One region of the Oleiphilus sp. HI0086 genome, then DNA from elsewhere that is predicted to be linked to it. Evidence: predicted binding sites of a transcription regulator. Region 1 holds the regulator's gene; each other region holds the start of a gene.
What was found. The regulator sigma-54, encoded in region 1, starts transcription at its own class of promoters, with help from an activator protein. The targets are predictions, from matches to a motif close to TGGCACNNNNNTTGCTNT.

Region 2: the regulator sigma-54 is predicted to act here: its motif matches at 2,137-2,154, upstream of nirB (nitrite reductase large subunit NirB).
Region 3: the regulator sigma-54 is predicted to act here: its motif matches at 2,107-2,124, upstream of fliE (flagellar hook-basal body complex protein FliE).
Region 4: the regulator sigma-54 is predicted to act here: its motif matches at 2,279-2,296, upstream of A3756_RS23015 (formate/nitrite transporter family protein).

Annotation. Positions count from the first base shown of each region.
Region 1 covers NZ_LWFZ01000918.1:4,976-9,140, reverse strand. Annotated here, with positions in the region: gene rapZ (RNase adapter RapZ) at 1-747, opposite strand, end outside; gene ptsN (PTS IIA-like nitrogen regulatory protein PtsN) at 790-1,251, opposite strand; gene raiA (ribosome-associated translation inhibitor RaiA) at 1,278-1,586, opposite strand; gene A3756_RS16555 (RNA polymerase factor sigma-54) at 1,689-3,233, opposite strand; gene lptB (LPS export ABC transporter ATP-binding protein) at 3,544-4,165, opposite strand, start outside.
Region 2 covers NZ_LWFZ01000661.1:9,506-13,670, reverse strand. Annotated here, with positions in the region: gene A3756_RS09545 (bifunctional protein-serine/threonine kinase/phosphatase) at 91-1,830, opposite strand; gene nirB (nitrite reductase large subunit NirB) at 2,257-4,165, shown strand, end outside.
Region 3 covers NZ_LWFZ01000929.1:17,202-21,366, reverse strand. Annotated here, with positions in the region: gene A3756_RS16785 (PAS domain-containing sensor histidine kinase) at 1-501, shown strand, start outside; gene A3756_RS16780 (sigma-54 dependent transcriptional regulator) at 516-1,931, shown strand; gene fliE (flagellar hook-basal body complex protein FliE) at 2,174-2,548, shown strand; gene fliF (flagellar basal-body MS-ring/collar protein FliF) at 2,624-4,165, shown strand, end outside.
Region 4 covers NZ_LWFZ01001336.1:3,039-7,203, forward strand. Annotated here, with positions in the region: gene A3756_RS23010 (bifunctional protein-serine/threonine kinase/phosphatase) at 1-1,372, opposite strand, end outside; gene A3756_RS23015 (formate/nitrite transporter family protein) at 1,421-2,233, opposite strand; gene A3756_RS23020 (copper-binding protein) at 2,449-2,793, opposite strand; gene A3756_RS23025 (hypothetical protein) at 2,919-3,371, shown strand; gene A3756_RS23030 (HPP family protein) at 3,368-4,030, opposite strand; gene A3756_RS23035 (hypothetical protein) at 4,163-4,165, shown strand, end outside.

The sequences.
Region 1 (4,165 bases):
CGCGATAGTCATGTAGCTACGGTTTGATGCTTTGAATTGAGGAAGCCATTTACTGAGAAAGTTAATGATATCTTCCTTCATTAGTATGGATTCGGGTTGGGCGTTCATGAAGTCTACGACGGGCTTATCTAATCCACTAAAAGTACGAAGGTTTGGGTCCCAGTATGGGTTTGGCAAACAGCGAACGTCGAATACGTAATCTGCATCGCTAGGAACACCATTTTTGAAACCAAATGATTGAAAGAGTATGGCGAGCTCTTGCTCTCGTTTGCCTGTCACTCTAAGTTTTATGAGGTCTCTTAACTCGTATAGGGTTAGTTTCGTAGTGTCGACAGTCAGGTCAGCTTTTAGTGCCAGCTGGTCGAGAAGCGTTCTTTCGGTTTCAATCGCTTCGGTGAGTGAGTGTGTTGTGCTGCTAAGTGGGTGTTTGCGTCGAGTATCGTGAAAGCGCTTTAGGAGCGTCTCACTTTGTGCGTCAAGAAAAATGATATCGACATCAATCTCCATCTGCTTTAGCTTCTCGTAAACTTGGGGGAATGCTTCTATTCCACCCTGCAGATTTCTAGCATCGATACTGATCGAAACGTTACTTAACCTTGTATCTTTACCTTGTAGTGATTGTTTACCAAGGTTTAGTAAAAGCCCAACCGGTAAATTATCAATGCAGTAATACCCCATGTCTTCAAGGACGTGAAGGGCCGTGCTTTTTCCGGAACCGGATCTGCCACTGACAATAACGAGCTTCATAAGAAGTTCCTAGCAATTTTGAGCTTCTAAGGTTTGTAGGTCTTAAGCAATTATTTTCTGATAAAGTTCAGTGCCTGTAGCAGATTCCCTTAAACTATCGCAAAAAGCAGTGTTGTTGAACTTCTCTGCAATTTGACTTAAAAGATCCAGGTGCTCGCTCGTCGCCTCGGAGGGGACAAGTAAAACGAAAAGAATATCAACGTCTTCGTTATCTATCGAGTCAAAAGGTATCTTTTTTTCAAGTGTAAATAGACAACCAATAACTTGTTTGCAGTTTTCCAGTCTGCTGTGGGGAATGGCAATTCCTTGCCCAACTCCCGTGCTTCCCAGTCGTTCACGAGAAATAAGGTTGTCAAATATTTCAGTTTCATCAAGATGAGGAAATTGTTTTGAGACCAGGTGTGCAGCCTGTTGAAGAACTTTTTTCTTGCTACCACCGGGCAAACCGCGTTGGGTTAGCTCCGGTGACAAGATGGCCTCGATAGTAATTTTATTTTCAGACATTTTTCGACTCTAAAGATCGCTAATAACTAGCGTGCTGCTGCGCCGTGTGCGCGGTCAACTTTCTTTTCCTTGTGCTTAAGAATTTGACGGTCTAGCTTATCAACTAGCTGGTCGATAGCGGCATACATGTCGTCGTTCTCGGCGTGGCCGTGGATATCTGCACCAGCGATATGTAGCGTTGATTCAGCAATATGTGCTTGTTTCGATACAGAAAGGGTTACCTGTACGTTGCTAATGCCGCCAATATGGCGCTCTAGCTTTTGCAATTTGGTTTTCACATATTCTTTAAGTGCATCAGTTAAATCTACATGATGGCCAGTGATATTTAATTGCATAGTATTCTCCTATCATCGTTATTTTTAGCGAGAGTTGAATATTGACTCACTTTTCGCTTATCAAATCAACTTGCTGCAGGCAGCAAGTTATCAAATATTGTATTAAACCAATCTTTTTCTTTCGTTCGATGGGGGGATCGACATCGCTTCGCGGTATTTTGCGATAGTGCGGCGGGCGACGTTAATTCCTTGCTCTTTCAACAAGTCGGCAATCTTGCTATCGCTAAGAGGTTTTTTAGGGTTTTCTGCTGATATTAACTTCTTAATAATTGCGCGAATCGCTGTTGACGAGCACTCTCCGCCAGTAGTTGTGCTGACGTGGCTTGAGAAAAAGTATTTGAGTTCAAATATGCCTCGTGGCGTATGCATGTACTTTTGTGTTGTCACACGAGATATGGTGGACTCATGCATTTCTACCGCTTCAGCAATATCATGTAAAATCAGCGGCTTCATCGCTTCATCACCATAGTCAAGGAAGCCTTGTTGGTGAGCTACTATCTTACTTGCCACTTTTAGAAGCGTCTCGTTACGACTTTGTAGGCTTTTAATAAACCACTTTGCTTCTTGAAGTTGATCCTTCATAAAGGTGTTGTCGTTACTGGAGTCAGCTCTCTTTATAAACGAAGCATAATTTGCATTGACCCTTATTTTTGGCGCAATCTCTGGGTTGAGCTCAACTTTCCAGCGTCCTTTTTCTTTCTTTACGACGACATCTGGCACAATGTACTCAGGCTCGGAAGAAGCAATGGATTCACCTGGTTTAGGGTTCAAAGACTGAATTAGAGAGATAACCTCTTTCAGTTCATGCTCTTTAAGGCGGCTGCGTCGCATTAGTTGAGCGTAGTCTCTTGATCCTAATAAGTTCAGGTAGTGGCTGATTACAAGCTTTGCTTGTGGTAGCCAGGGCGTATCTTTTGGTAGCTGGCGTAACTGTAGCAGCAAACAGTCGGGCAGGTCTTTGGCAAATACCCCAGGTGGATCAAAGTGCTGCACGCGTTTTAAGACGGCTTCAACTTCATCTAATTCAACCGGGTCTTCGTCATCTGAGTTGTGCAGCCCCTCGTGTATCTCTTCAACGGTATTCGTTAGGTAGCCGTCTGTATCAGTTGCGTCGATTAATGACATCGCAATGTATCGGTCGCGATCAGACATGGGGGTAAGGTTAAGTTGCCAATCTAGATGATCTGCAAGAGACTCGGTAGCAGCGTTTCTTTGTTCGAAGGCATTGTTGTCATCTTCGGGAGCGGGACCACTGGGCGCATTGTTTGTATATATGTCATCCCAAGCCGTATCAACAGGCAGATCTTCCGGTATAGTATCTGACCACTCTTCACTAGGCGTGTCGGCTTCATTGCTAGCAGGTGCTTCGCTCGAACTGGTGTCTGTACTACTGCTTTGTTGGTTGTCCTGAGAGGCGTACTCGTTGCCATCATTTTGATGACTTTCATTCTGATTTTCTTGTTTATCACTTGTATTTCCAGGCTCGTTGTTATCGTCCTGGAGTTCGAGCATAGGATTAGATTCCAATGCTTCTTGTATTTCGTTTTGAAGGTCAAGAGTCGACAATTGTAGCAAGCGGATTGCTTGCTGCAATTGAGGTGTCATTGTCAGTTGTTGACCGAGCTTTAATTGGAGAGAAACCTTCATGTTCATGAGGATGTCACCAACTTAAGACTTAAATTTTGAATCATGTATTGTCGCTTATTATATTTTGCGGAAATGGTCGCTGTGAATAAACGTATTTATATTTACTTCATTTACACAAGTGTAGTGCGAAGATAGCAAAGTGTGAAACAAATAAAAGTATATTTACGTTACCAGCCTACAAATAATTGTTTTAGATCAAGTTATCGTCTTGTTGACGTGAAAATTGCATGCTACTCATTTCTAAGCTGAAAGTCATGCTTAATTGTTTGTATATGCTGTTCGAATCGAATGCTATGAACTAGCCACTGGCTTATAATTTGAATTGATTGCCCAAGTAGACTTGTTTGACCTTTTCATTATTCAGAATGTCTTCAGCACTTCCTGAAGCAATGATATGGCCATCACCAACAATATAGGCTTTTTCACAAATATCCAGCGTTTCTCTAACGTTGTGATCGGTTATGAGTACGCCGATATTTTTACTTTTAAGGTGAGAGACGATTGACTTGATGTCGTTGACCGATATTGGGTCGACACCTGCGAAGGGCTCATCGAGTAGAATGAAGTCAGGCTCCATTGCTAAAGCTCTGGCTATTTCCACTCGCCTACGTTCACCGCCTGACAAGGCCATGCCAAGACTATCTTTGATGTGAGTGATGTGAAACTCTTCGAGTAAGGCTTCCATTCTTTGTCGCCTTTCGCTGCGAGAAAGATCTTTTCTAATCTCTAGTACCGCCAGGATATTGTCTCGAACACTTAACTTTCTAAATATTGAAGCTTCCTGGGGCAGGTAGCCGACACCGTTTCGTGCCCTATCATGCATAGCCATGGATGATAGGTCGGTATCATTAACTGATATCTTGCCTTTATCATGCTTAACCAGGCCTACAATCATATAGAAACAAGTGGTCTTACCAGCACCGTTAGGGCCG
Region 2 (4,165 bases), on a different contig from region 1:
ATGATCTCTTAGGACTACAATCCGCGCCATAGGTTCCATATCAATCGTATTAATTCTATAAAAATGCGGGCAAAGGATGCCTAAAAAGCATTACCCCAGCCAAAGCCAGAGTGTGGCCAATTCTACAACAAACATGATTGCAGTGATGCTTTGCCAAAACCGCAGCGGATTTCTTTTTGCAAGTGGTATATGGGCCTTATCCATAAACTCCGAATTAGGATGTTCGAGATCATAAATAAATTCTGACAAGGCATCATATCGAAGTTCTGTAGAAATCTGTAAAGCTTTTTCGATCGCACCATCCATCCATTCGGGAACCATTGGGTTAAACTCTCGAGCTGGCTGATATTTTAGTCGATAAAATTCATTGGTAGACTGACTGGTCTCAAACTTCGCACCATAAGGTTGTTGGCCGGTCAACATTTCGTAAAGCACAACAGCGATTGAAAACATGTCGGACTTTAAAGACGCTTTTCTTCCCAACTTATATTCAGGAGCACCATAAGTGTCGGTCCCCAGCACTTGCTCGCGCTCAAAGGGCGATTCGATTTCAGCAACGCCCGCAATAAAACAGGAACCAAAATCTATAATCGTTACCTTGCCCTCATTATCGACCATAATATTTTCAGGCTTGATATCCTGATGCAAAGTCTCTTTACGATGCATTGCACGAACACCCTTCACTACCTGATGAATTATCGACATAACTCTTTCGATACCGGGCTTTGGATTTGCTTTCATCCACTCAGCTAGCGTTTGGCCCTCAACATAATCACAAACGTAATAAAGGAACTTTTGCCCTCTTTCACTTTCATGAATATTTACTACGTACTTACTGTTAATACGGTCAGCTACCCAGGGTTCCAATACAAATCGCTCTTTGTACGCCAAATCATCATCATAATTCACTGAAGGCGTTTTCATAGCATGTAACTTGTCAGTGTTATGATCTTTTACCAAATATACTTGTGATCGATTACTGGCATGTAGCTCTTTTATCACATGGTAGCCGTCAATAGACATTCCAGGGGAAAGCTCTGGTGGGAAGGGTAAGTCCGAAAGCTTTACGTAGGCATCTTCGGCATTTGGACAAGGCAAAGCATCGACTCTGACAATCTGGCAACTCAAGTTATCATCGGAGCCGTTTTCGAGTGCAATATCAACCAAGCTCTCACAAAGCCCGGTAAATTCATCCGACTTGCAATCAACCGCCTTAGCAATGACTTCTTTTATACGTTTATCGTTGATAAAATCATGAATACCGTCGGTACTCAGAAAAAAGATATCACCAGATTCGACATCCTCCGAGTAATAGTCGACATCAAGCATTAAATCCATTCCCATTGCACGAGTAAGATAAGTGGAATCCTTACTTACTCTGGCGGAATGGTCATGCGTGAGCTGCTCAAAGTTATTCCCTCTAAGCCGGTACACTCGGCTATCGCCGATATGAAATATATGCGCGACACGCGACTTGATAACCAAGGTCGACATTGTACTGATATAGCCATGCTCAGCCTGAAGATAACCAACCCCCTGCCCATATAACCAACGATTCAAAGCCGTTAATACTTTTTGAGCTGAGTTTTTAACTGTCCAGGAGTCAGGTGTACTGAAGAAGTCGGAGATAAAGTTCTTAACGCAGGTTTCGCTTGCCTCCTTGCCCGCCTCTGCACTACTGACTCCATCGGCAACAATAGCAACCATTCCCTTTACAGTTAATAGAGGCTCTTTCGGGACGTATATTCCGACAGAATCTTCATTTTGGTGCTTTAAGCCCTTTACTGATATTTGCCCTGCACTTGTACGAAGCCCGCTTTCTAGATGCATCTGATATTTCACTCACTTATTTATTATGGGTATTATTGCGCCAATAAGTAGCAAAATAACACCCCCTTTAGATTAAAATCTTAATTTTCAACGGCATATGTAAAAACGAACGCAATATACAGCCTTAGGATTGAACTCAGCGCATAGTCATGCACCATTACCAACCAAGGCGGAAAACAGCATTTTTTAGCTGCACCACTTTAAAGCACGCGTTTTTTCTCAAACGCTCAAAACCTGGCTATAAAACACGAACTTAAGAATTTTTTTCCTTTTTATTTCAATACCCTATGAAATTATTTAGATACTTGGCACAGCTCATGCTTAATTACAGATAATTGCGTAAACAAGCATTGAGTAACGCTAAAGCTTTTCACTAGTAAATAAGCACAGCGTATGCGCAGATTCTCAGACATACGAGGCCATAGAATGAAGAATAGTAGAGTTGTTGTAGTCGGTAACGGCATGGTGGGTCATCACTTCGTTGACCAAATGATTGCATCCGAAATTGGAGCGCACATTACAGTACTAGGCGCCGAAACGCGACCAGCCTACGATCGGGTACATCTCTCTGAAGTGTTCTCTGGCAAAGAGCCAAAAGATCTAGCACTAACAACCCGCGAATTCTACAAAGATAATGGTGTTGATGCGATTTTTGGTGATGCCGTTACAGATATAGACCGTAAAAACAAAATTGTTATCACTGAAAGCGGGCGACGCTTCGATTATGACAAGCTAGTATTGGCAACTGGTTCTTATCCTTTTGTACCACCTATCAAAGGTTCTGAAAGCAAAGAATGCCTAACCTACAGAACAATTGATGACTTGGGTGAAATTAAATCACATGCCCAGACCTCAAAAATTGGTGTAGTTGTAGGTGGTGGTCTGCTTGGTCTTGAGTGTGCAAACGCACTTCAAAATCTAGGGCTTGAAACTCACGTTGTTGAGTTTGCTCCCGGCTTAATGGGTGTTCAGCTAGATGATGGCGGCAGCAAGATGCTTCGACGTAAGATCGAAGCGCTTGGTGTTCAAGTACATACCCAAAAAGCGACTACGCTTATCGATAACAAAGGTGATAACACAAAACTGCGAATGAACTTCGCAGATGACACGCATCTTGATACTGACATGATCGTATTTTCTGCAGGCATTCGCCCCTATGATCAGTTAGCACGTAAAACCGGGTTAGAAGTTGGTGAGCGTGGCGGTATCGTTGTCGATTACCACTGCCGAACCTCTGACTCGAACATTTTTGCTATAGGTGAATGTGCTCTATATGGCAACATGATCTACGGACTGGTTGCGCCCGGTTATAGAATGGCAGAAGTTGCTGTTCAGCAATTCTCCGACGACGACGAAAAACCTTCGTTTACTGGCTCAGACATGAGCACGAAGCTGAAGCTTCTGGGTGTTGACGTCGGCTCAATTGGCGATGCCCATGGTAAAACGCCCGGCTCAATCGCTTACGTCTACAGTAACGAAAACTCAGAGATCTATAAGCGAATCATCGTATCTGAAGACGGCAATACACTGTTAGGTGCAGTACTAGTTGGCGACTGTTCAGATTACGACACACTTCTTCAATACTACCTGAACGGTATCGAGCTTCCCGAAAACCCTGAAGGAATGATTCTACCGAATGTTGAAGGGGGTGGTCCTGCGCTAGGTGCTTCAGCACTACCAATGGAAGCAACAATCTGTTCATGCCTAAACGTTAGTAAAGGCGACATTATTAACGCTCTTGATTCCGGTTGTTGCAGCGTAGGTGATGTAAAAGGTGAAACCAAAGCAGCTAGCGGTTGTGGCGGTTGCGCAGCACTTCTTAAGGATGTTGTTGATACTGAGCTTGAAGCGCGCGGCGTTACGGTTGATAAAAGCATTTGTGAACACTTCCCTCATACGCGTGAAGAGCTATATCACTTAATTCGTGTCGGTAGTATCAAGTCATTTGGCGAACTGGTAGAAAAACACGGTACCGGCCTTGGTTGTGATATTTGTAAGCCTGCGGTAGCAAATATGCTTGCAGCTAGCTGGAATGATTACATTCTAGAAGAGCAACATACAGGCCTGCAGGATACCAACGATACCTTTCTTGCAAACATGCAAAAAGATGGCACCTATTCAGTTGTCCCACGTGTACCAGGTGGTGAGATTACGCCTGAGCAACTGATCGCTATCGGTCAAGTAGGCCAAAAGTACAAACTTTATACAAAGATTACGGGCGGGCAGCGTATAGACTTATTTGGCGCCAAACTTAATGACCTACCCACTATTTGGGGTGAATTAATTGCTGCAGGCCTTGAAACGGGTCACGCCTACGGTAAGTCCTTACGTACCG
Region 3 (4,165 bases), on a different contig from region 1:
TTAGTTGAACGTATGCCGCTAAATGATTTCATACTCGCGCTTAAGCTTGCAGCCGTTCCAGTGATGGATGCCGCAAGTGTTGAGAGCGAGTGGGATATAGAAGCGTCTAATGCTGAAGTCTTATGCAATAAAGATGCCTTGGTAGGGGCTTGTCTTAATTTGGTAAATAACAGTATTGAAGCTTGGGAATGTTCTGCAGTTAGCAAGGAAACGCCATTAACAATAAAGATTAGTGTTGGGGTTAAGGAGGATGGGGCTGTGTGTCTTGTGATTAGAGATAGCGGTCCTGGTATTCCTGGCCAGCACAGGAGTAAGATTTTTGAACCGTTTTATACAACCAAGCAAAAAGGGACTGGCCTTGGGCTGGCGGTAGTTCAGTCTGTTGTTAAGGCGCATAAAGGTAATTTCAGAATGCGTTCATCCAAGAAAGGGGTGACTGCAATGATTGACCTGCCGTCAATTAATGTTACTCCTACTAATAATAATTTTGCTCAGTGTTAAGAGGTAAATAAGTCATGTCAGCGACCAAAGTATTAATTGTGGAAGATGATAAGGAATTAAGAGAAGCACTGTGTACAACATTACAGCTTGCAGGGATGGGCTTCGTAGAAGCGGACTGTGCTGAGAATGCATTGAAGGAGCTTGAAAACGCGCATTTTGATGTAGTGATAAGTGATGTAAATATGCCGGGAATGGATGGCCACGAGCTCTTGCAGCAGGTTAAGTTAAAATATCCTGGTTTGCCGATGATGCTTATCACTGCCTATGGTCAAATTAAGCTGGCTGTTGAAGCTATGCAAAGTGGTGCCGCAGACTATTTAGTAAAACCTTTCGAACCAAAAACCTTAATTCAATCAATTATTAAAATTTTGGGGCTTGGTGATACATCTGAAGAAAAGTCTAGTGATGAGAAAGGGCCTGTTGCTGAAGATCCATTCTCTAAGCAATTTTTTGAAGTCGCTCGCAAAGTTGCTGAATCTGATTCGACAGTAATGATTTCAGGTGAAAGTGGTACGGGTAAAGAAGTATTGGCGAGATATATTCACGAGTCATCATCGCGAAAGAACAAACCTTTTGTTGCTTTGAATTGCGCAGCAATCCCAGAGAATATGCTAGAAGCAACACTGTTTGGCCATGAGAAAGGGGCTTTTACCGGCGCGTATGCAAGTTCGCCCGGTAAGTTTGAGCTTGCCAATGGCGGAACCTTATTGCTAGATGAAATATCTGAAATGGATCTAGGCTTGCAGGCAAAACTACTTAGGGTTCTGCAAGAACGTGAAGTGGAGCGAGTTGGCGGAAGAAAAGCGATTCCTTTGGATGTACGGGTATTGGCGACGACAAACCGTGATTTAAAAGAGTACGTAAACGAAGGAAAGTTTAGAGAAGATTTGTATTATCGTCTGAGCGTGTTTCCCATGGCCTGGAAGCCTTTGCGAGAGCGTCCTATGGATATTTGGCCGCTGGCTAAACGCTTGCTTGCTGAGCATTCTAGCAAAATGAAGCGTGAAAAAATGGAGTTTGGTGAGGGTGTAGAGACTTACTTGTCTCAATACCATTGGCCGGGAAATGTCCGAGAGCTTGATAATGCGATTCAGCGTTCGCTGATTATGGCCTGCAATGGTGTGGTTAAGGTTAGCGACCTATGCTTGGATTTATCCGAGTCGGCTAACTGGATACTTGAATCCAAGCAAGAGGTTCCGACTGAGCAAGTTAGGTCGGTGCAGGTCGAGGTTGAGCCAAACTCTCGAACAGGTTTAGGTAAAGATCTAAAGCTTCGAGAATATCAAATAATTATCGATACCTTGCGTCAAGAAAATGGCAGAAAGAAGAATGCTGCCGAGAAGCTAGGTATTAGCCCAAGAACCTTGAGGTATAAGCTTGCTCAAATGAGAGAGCAGGGTATCGATATTGCAGCTGAAATGGCTGCCTAGGTATCGAATTGAGTGTACGGGTGGCTCTGCTAGTTGCCTGTTACAACAGGATTTCGTCAATCTGCTGATGATCTGTATGGGAGCGTATGCTCCCTTTTTTTGTTATTGCTAAGAATTAGCAATGCTATCATGTTAAACCTTCCAATCTATCTATAATTTCAGCTTGTCTGTGAATTGGCCCGCTTTATGCAGTTACTAACTTAAGCGTATTTTTAGTAACGAAATTTTGACAAGGGGGATGTATGTCTGGGATTAACTCCGTAGGGGCTAGAGCAGATATCAATCAGGTGCTGGCTGAGATGAAAAATCTGCGTGCGCAGGTTCAGAAAACTCAGGTTCAGACTGAAGAAATATCTCCTACAAAAATTAATGCCACCCAGGAAGCGAGCCAAACACCTAAATTCAGTGACATGCTGTCTAGTGCGGTTGGCTCGGTCAATGATACACAATTAAAAGCGGGTCAAATGGCTAAGGCTTTTGAGCAGGGTGACCCAAGCGTTACGCTTTCGCAGGTAATGGTGCAATCTCAGAAAGCATCGGTATCTTTTCAGGCGTTGACGCAAGTAAGGAATAAGGTTGTACAGGCGTATCAGGATATTATGAAAATGCCGGTTTAAGTGTTTGCTTCTCGTTTGTAATGATTGGTATTTGAACAAACACTGCTTATTTGGATTTTAGTAAAAGGTTAACTTATGGCACTCGCACCCACAGATACAGGTACAGACTCAGCATTGCCCGCTCAGGTGGGTGGTATCTCGGGTGAGCCTGACGTTGTCGGCACTGAAAGTGACTTGATGACCGGTATAAACCGGCTTGGAATCTTTCGGCAAGTAGGTTTGATGGTAGGTTTGGCCGCGAGTGTTGCCCTCGGTTTGGCGCTTGTTTTATGGCTTCAGGAGCCGGACTATCAGCCGTTGATGAGCTCGGTAGAAGCTCAGGACCTGGAAGAAGTTTCAAGCATTCTTAACTTGAATGGTGTTGACTTCAAGATGGATCACCGTACCGGCATATTGCTTGTTGAAGCGGGCAGGGTTCATGAAGCAAGAATGAAGCTGGCAGCGAATGGCATTACAAGCGATAACAGTGTCGGCTATGAGATCCTTGACCAGGATCAGGCCTTGGGTACTAGCCAGTTTATGGAGTCGACACGATTTAAGCGAGGCCTGGAAGGTGAGCTGGCGCGATCAATATCCAGTTTCAGAAATATCCGTAGCGCCAGAGTTCATTTGGCTATTCCGAAGAGGTCGGTGTTTGTTCGTGACTCAAGAGAACCTAGTGCATCAGTTTTGATCGAGACCTCTTCTATGCGGCCAGTGACACGTGAGCAGGTTGACTCGATTGTTAATCTCGTCGCCGGAAGTGTGCCGGAAATGGATATGAGCAAAGTTACTGTTGTTGATCAAAAGGGTAATCTATTGTCTCGGAACAACGAGTCAGAAGAAGACAAGCTGGTTTCAAGGGAGTTTGAGTATTCGCGTAAAATGGAAAAAGTTCTAAATGAGCGAATTACAGGTATATTGAGTCCTATCCTCGGGGCGGATCGTTTCAGGTCAGAAGTCTCGGCTGATGTGGATTTTACCCAGGTTGAAGAAACGGAAGAGTTTTACAACCCTGACATGCAAGCAGTCCGAAGTGAACAAACCTTGGATGAGCAGCGCCAGATGATGACAGATGGCGGTGTACCAGGCGCGCTTGCTAATCAGCCTCCCGCAGCGGGTGCTGCCCCTGAAGTAGCCAACGGTGCTGGCGCTGGTGAAGGAGGTTTACCGACAAATGTGCGTAAGCAAACCACTCGCAATTTTGAGGTGGACCGCACAATCAGCTACACACGTCACCAGCAAGGTAGGCTAAAGCGCTTAACGGTTGCTGTAGCAATTGATGATATACAGAATATCAACCCGGAAACAGGTGAGGTAAGCTATACTACATGGACGGCTGAAGAGCTTGAGCGTTTGACGCTATTGGTAAGGAATGCGGTAGGGTACTCAGCCGCACGAGGTGATAGCGTAAATGTGATTAATACGCCTTTTGCACCTAAGTTTGTGGAAGCCGTACAAGAGCCGGAAATATGGGAACAGGCGTGGTTCAAAGAGCTGGTGCCCAAAGGCATAGCAATGTTGTTCGCCTTGATTATTATCTTTACCGTCATTCGACCAGTGTTTAAGAATCTTTCTGAAGCTGGCGCTCAAGCGAAAGAGCTTGCTTTAGCGGGAGATGAGGACGGTTTGGCACAG
Region 4 (4,165 bases), on a different contig from region 1:
CAGACTTGCTTGTTCCGCTTTCCCCCAAAAAGTATTCCGGTGCAGTGAATTGAGCTGTCCCCATAATGCCTTCGTTTTTACTGATCACCTCAGTAATTCCGGCTACTTTTGTTGCGCCAAAATCTATAATTTTTACCGTTCCCTGGCTATCAATCATGACATTATTTGGCCTTAAGTCCTGATGCACCATCTCTTGTCGATGAAAGGCCTGAAGCCCCTTAGCAATTTGAGTAACGATCTCTCGCACTGTTTTGATGTCCGGTTTAGGGTTATCCAGCATCCATTGTGCAAGCGTCTGCCCTTCAATATATTCGTACACTAAATAAATAAAATTACGCTTTCTATCAGGTTCAATTGCTTTCAAAACATGAGCATTGCTCACCCTTTTTGCAATCCACTCTTCCATCAAGAAGCTTTCCAAGTAATCCGGGTTATTTCTCATTTCTGTGGAAGGTGTTTTTATCACCACCTTCTTTTTTGTTTGTTGGTCTTCTGCTAGAAATACATGGCTACGACTACTGATATAGATATCACGTAGAATCATGTATCCATCAAACTCTTTACGAGCCTCTAATCTGGGGGCAGGAGGCAGCTGAGTAAGCTGCTGTTGTAACTCACTTAACTCTCGCGCCGGTAAACTATCGATGCTCACGATCTGCAAAGTTAAATTGTCATCGCTGCCCGCTGCCAGGGCTTCATTAACCAACTCTTTTGCCAAACTATCTGGTACTTTCCCTGTCTCCTCAAAAGCTCTCGTAATCGTATTCGCCAAATGCTTTTCAGTAAGAAACTCATACACCCCGTCAGTAGCAAGAATAAAGATATCTCCCTCACTTAGAGGAAGCGCTCGATAGTCCATTTCCAAAGTGTCATGAACGCCCAATGCGCGGGTCAGGTAACTCGTTTCTGCATCAACGACATGTCGATGATCCTTGGTTAGTTGCTCAAGGTTATTGTCAGCAAGCCTGTAGATACGTGAATCACCAGAGTGAAAGCAATAAGCAGTGTTCGACTTAATAACAAGCGAACTAAAGGTACAGATATAGCCTTTGTCTTTATTAAAGCGATGCGGGCTATTTTGGGTCTGCGCGAACAGCCAGGAGTTAGCTGCTTTAAGAACCCGTTGAGCAGAGGTCTTCACAGACCAGGAGTCTGATGTGCTGTAGTAGTCCTGTATAAAACCTTTAACCGCGGTTTCACTCGCAATCTGGCTTACATTGCTGCTACTAATACCGTCAGCCAAAGCGACCACCAGCCCTTTGGACGCGAGCAAAGGCTCTTCCGGGGCATAGGCTGCATGGAAGTCCTGATTCAGGTCTTTCTTTCCTGCAGTTGAATACTGACTAACAGATACTTTAAGTTGCTTAGACATAAAAAACCCCGCCATTTCTGGCGGGGCTCCTATTATATTATTTTAGTATTAAGCGACCTTACGCTCTGGATTAGTCCTAACATGCGTCCAGTATAGTGGCAGACCTACTAGTAAGAAGCCGCCAGCAAGGTTACCCAAAGCTGTTGGGATTTCGTTCCATACGAAGTACTCGTATAAACCAAAGTCACCGCCCATGATCATAGAGAATGGGAATAGGAACATGTTTACAATAGAGTGTTCAAAGCCCATAAAGAAGAAGAGCATTACCGGCATCCACATTGCAATGATCTTACTCGTTGCAGAGGTTGAAATCATTGCACCGACAACACCCATCGATACCATCCAGTTACACAGCATGCCACGAATAAATATCGTGAACCAGCCATCAGCACCATGCGCTTGATAACCCAGTGTTCTTGACTCACCAATGGTGCTCACTTTAGCTGCCAAGGCACCGCCGTCAGTGTTGTAACCATAAGTTAGAATAAACGAAGCAAAGAAAGCTGTGGTCAGTGCGCCACCAAAGTTACCAAGGAAAACCAAGCCCCAGTTTCTCAACATTTGCGGCACGGTACAGCCATTACGTTTATCAAGTATTGATAGCGGCACTAGCGTGAACACACCGGTTAACAAATCGAACTTCATCAAATAGAGCATGATAAAGCCGACAGGGAATAAAAGTGAGCCAACTAATAAACTGCCTGTTTTCACAATAACAGTAATAGCAAAGAATGCGGCGAGCCCTAGAATTGCACCCGCCATGAATGCACGTACTAACGTATCTTTGGTGGACATGAAAATTTTCTGTTCACCTGAATCAACCATTTTGGTGGCGAATTCACTCGGTTCGATATAGGCCATAATTAATCTCTCTTAGATTAGGTTTAAAAATTTACATAATCTGAGAGAGCATAGCTCGGGCCGTTTTTAGACTTCACATTAAATAACAATTACTTATATTCGTAATCACTGAAATCTATATACCTATAAGTGAATAAGTTAGGCTCACTTATAGAGAGCAAAACATGGCTTTGTTTAGTTTTGGTGCGATAGTTGACGCTGAAGCGAGATCTCACTTACTTTCTGATTTCCACATATTTCAGCCGATGCAAACCCTTTTCATCCAGCTCCAGTATAAAGCTAACCTTATCACCCGCCTTGAATGGCTCAAGTGACAAAGACTCACTAACTCTGAAAGTCATCAACATAGGGGCCCAATTGAGTTCGGGAATCGGCCCATGTTTGATATTCACTAAGCCCTCCTCTGCAGCAACTTGGGTAATCAAACCATAAGCTGAAACTTCCTGAATCGTTTCTCCCATTATTCCTTCTGTCGTGCCATGGCCATTATTGATTGGTTTAAGCGGTGTACTGCAGGCCGAAAGCAAGGTGATCATGCTAAGCAAGACTAATAGGCGCATAAGTGTCATCTCCGAATTTAAAGTAGCTAATTTTAGCACTATAGCCTTTAGCATCGTCCAGAGGTAGCATGTATTGGTCTATTGGCTACATAGCTTTCAATCGAGTCTGACCCCCTTGAAAAAAGATGATTAAGAAACTTAAGTTTCAGCGCCTTTTGGCGATGATTTATATCGGTGCAGCACTGGGAATCATACATTTCTGGTGGCAGTTCTTTAACGGCTCGCTCTTTTCTATCGAAGAGCTAAGAGCACTGATGCCACATTTTGAAGGCTATTACTTGTGGGAAAGAAGCTTTGTGCTGCCTGATTTAATTCTGGCCTTTGGTATGCTAGTTTCTGCCCTGCCTTTGTGGTGCAACCAATGGATGCAAAAGGGCCGAGTACTCGCAGCAGCCTGCGCCGGTGCGGCACTGTTCCTGGGGTTACTGGATTTGAGTTATGGTTTTTCGAGTGGTCTCTACCGCTTAGACCACCGTTTTGCAGGTGTCGTATTAGAAGCCGGCTTATCGATCACGGCAGTTGGCCTCTTAGGTCTAATCATTTTACTTTTTAGCCCCCAACAAGCTCGACCAGATTAAGCATCTGCTTCTAGCGACTCCTTCAGTAGTATCGTCTTCAATATATCGGGGTGGGTAACGATCCCGACAATCTGTTGATTCTCGAATACCGCTATCGCGTCCAAGCCATACTCCAACAAAGCTGGTGCTAAGTCTTCTACCTGAGTTTCTGGGTGGGTTGATAACAACGATTCGTGACAGAAGGCGTTTAGCGAGCTTTTCTGCATTTCCTCGAGGTTACCACCCTGTGGGCTCATTAGAAAAGGGACGATCTTTTTATCAGATAGCATTCCGCAATATTTCTGTTCCTCATCAAGAATGACCAGGTGATGTATTTCATACTTCTGCATAATACGCCAGGCATCTTCGAGCGTCTTATCTTTGCTGATACTCAGTACCGGCGAGCTCATAATATTCTTCACTCTCCCCAAAGGGCTTCGGGCGGGCTTAACTTCTTGGTAGGCAGAAATCGCTTTCTGCTGGCTTGCACTCGGCTCCAGGGGTTTCTGCTTTGACTTTTGACGATGATCTTTAAAATCTTCGGGGTCGGTTTCAGCTTTAGAATGAACTTTCTGTATTTCAGTCAGTTCATCCGTTGGAGGAATATCACGCACCCTAAACTTACGGTCTAGTGGTGTAACGAGCCCTGTCCTTACATCGTGTACAAAAAATACGGCCATGCTGTCATGTCACCTTCATATTGGAATTCTAAGCTTATATGAATATAAATCGGCCGTTGACCTACATCAATGAGCTTTTTTTTGTAGCGCGCTATTCTGGCGTTGACTTGTAGCATAGTAGGAGTAGTGAAAATG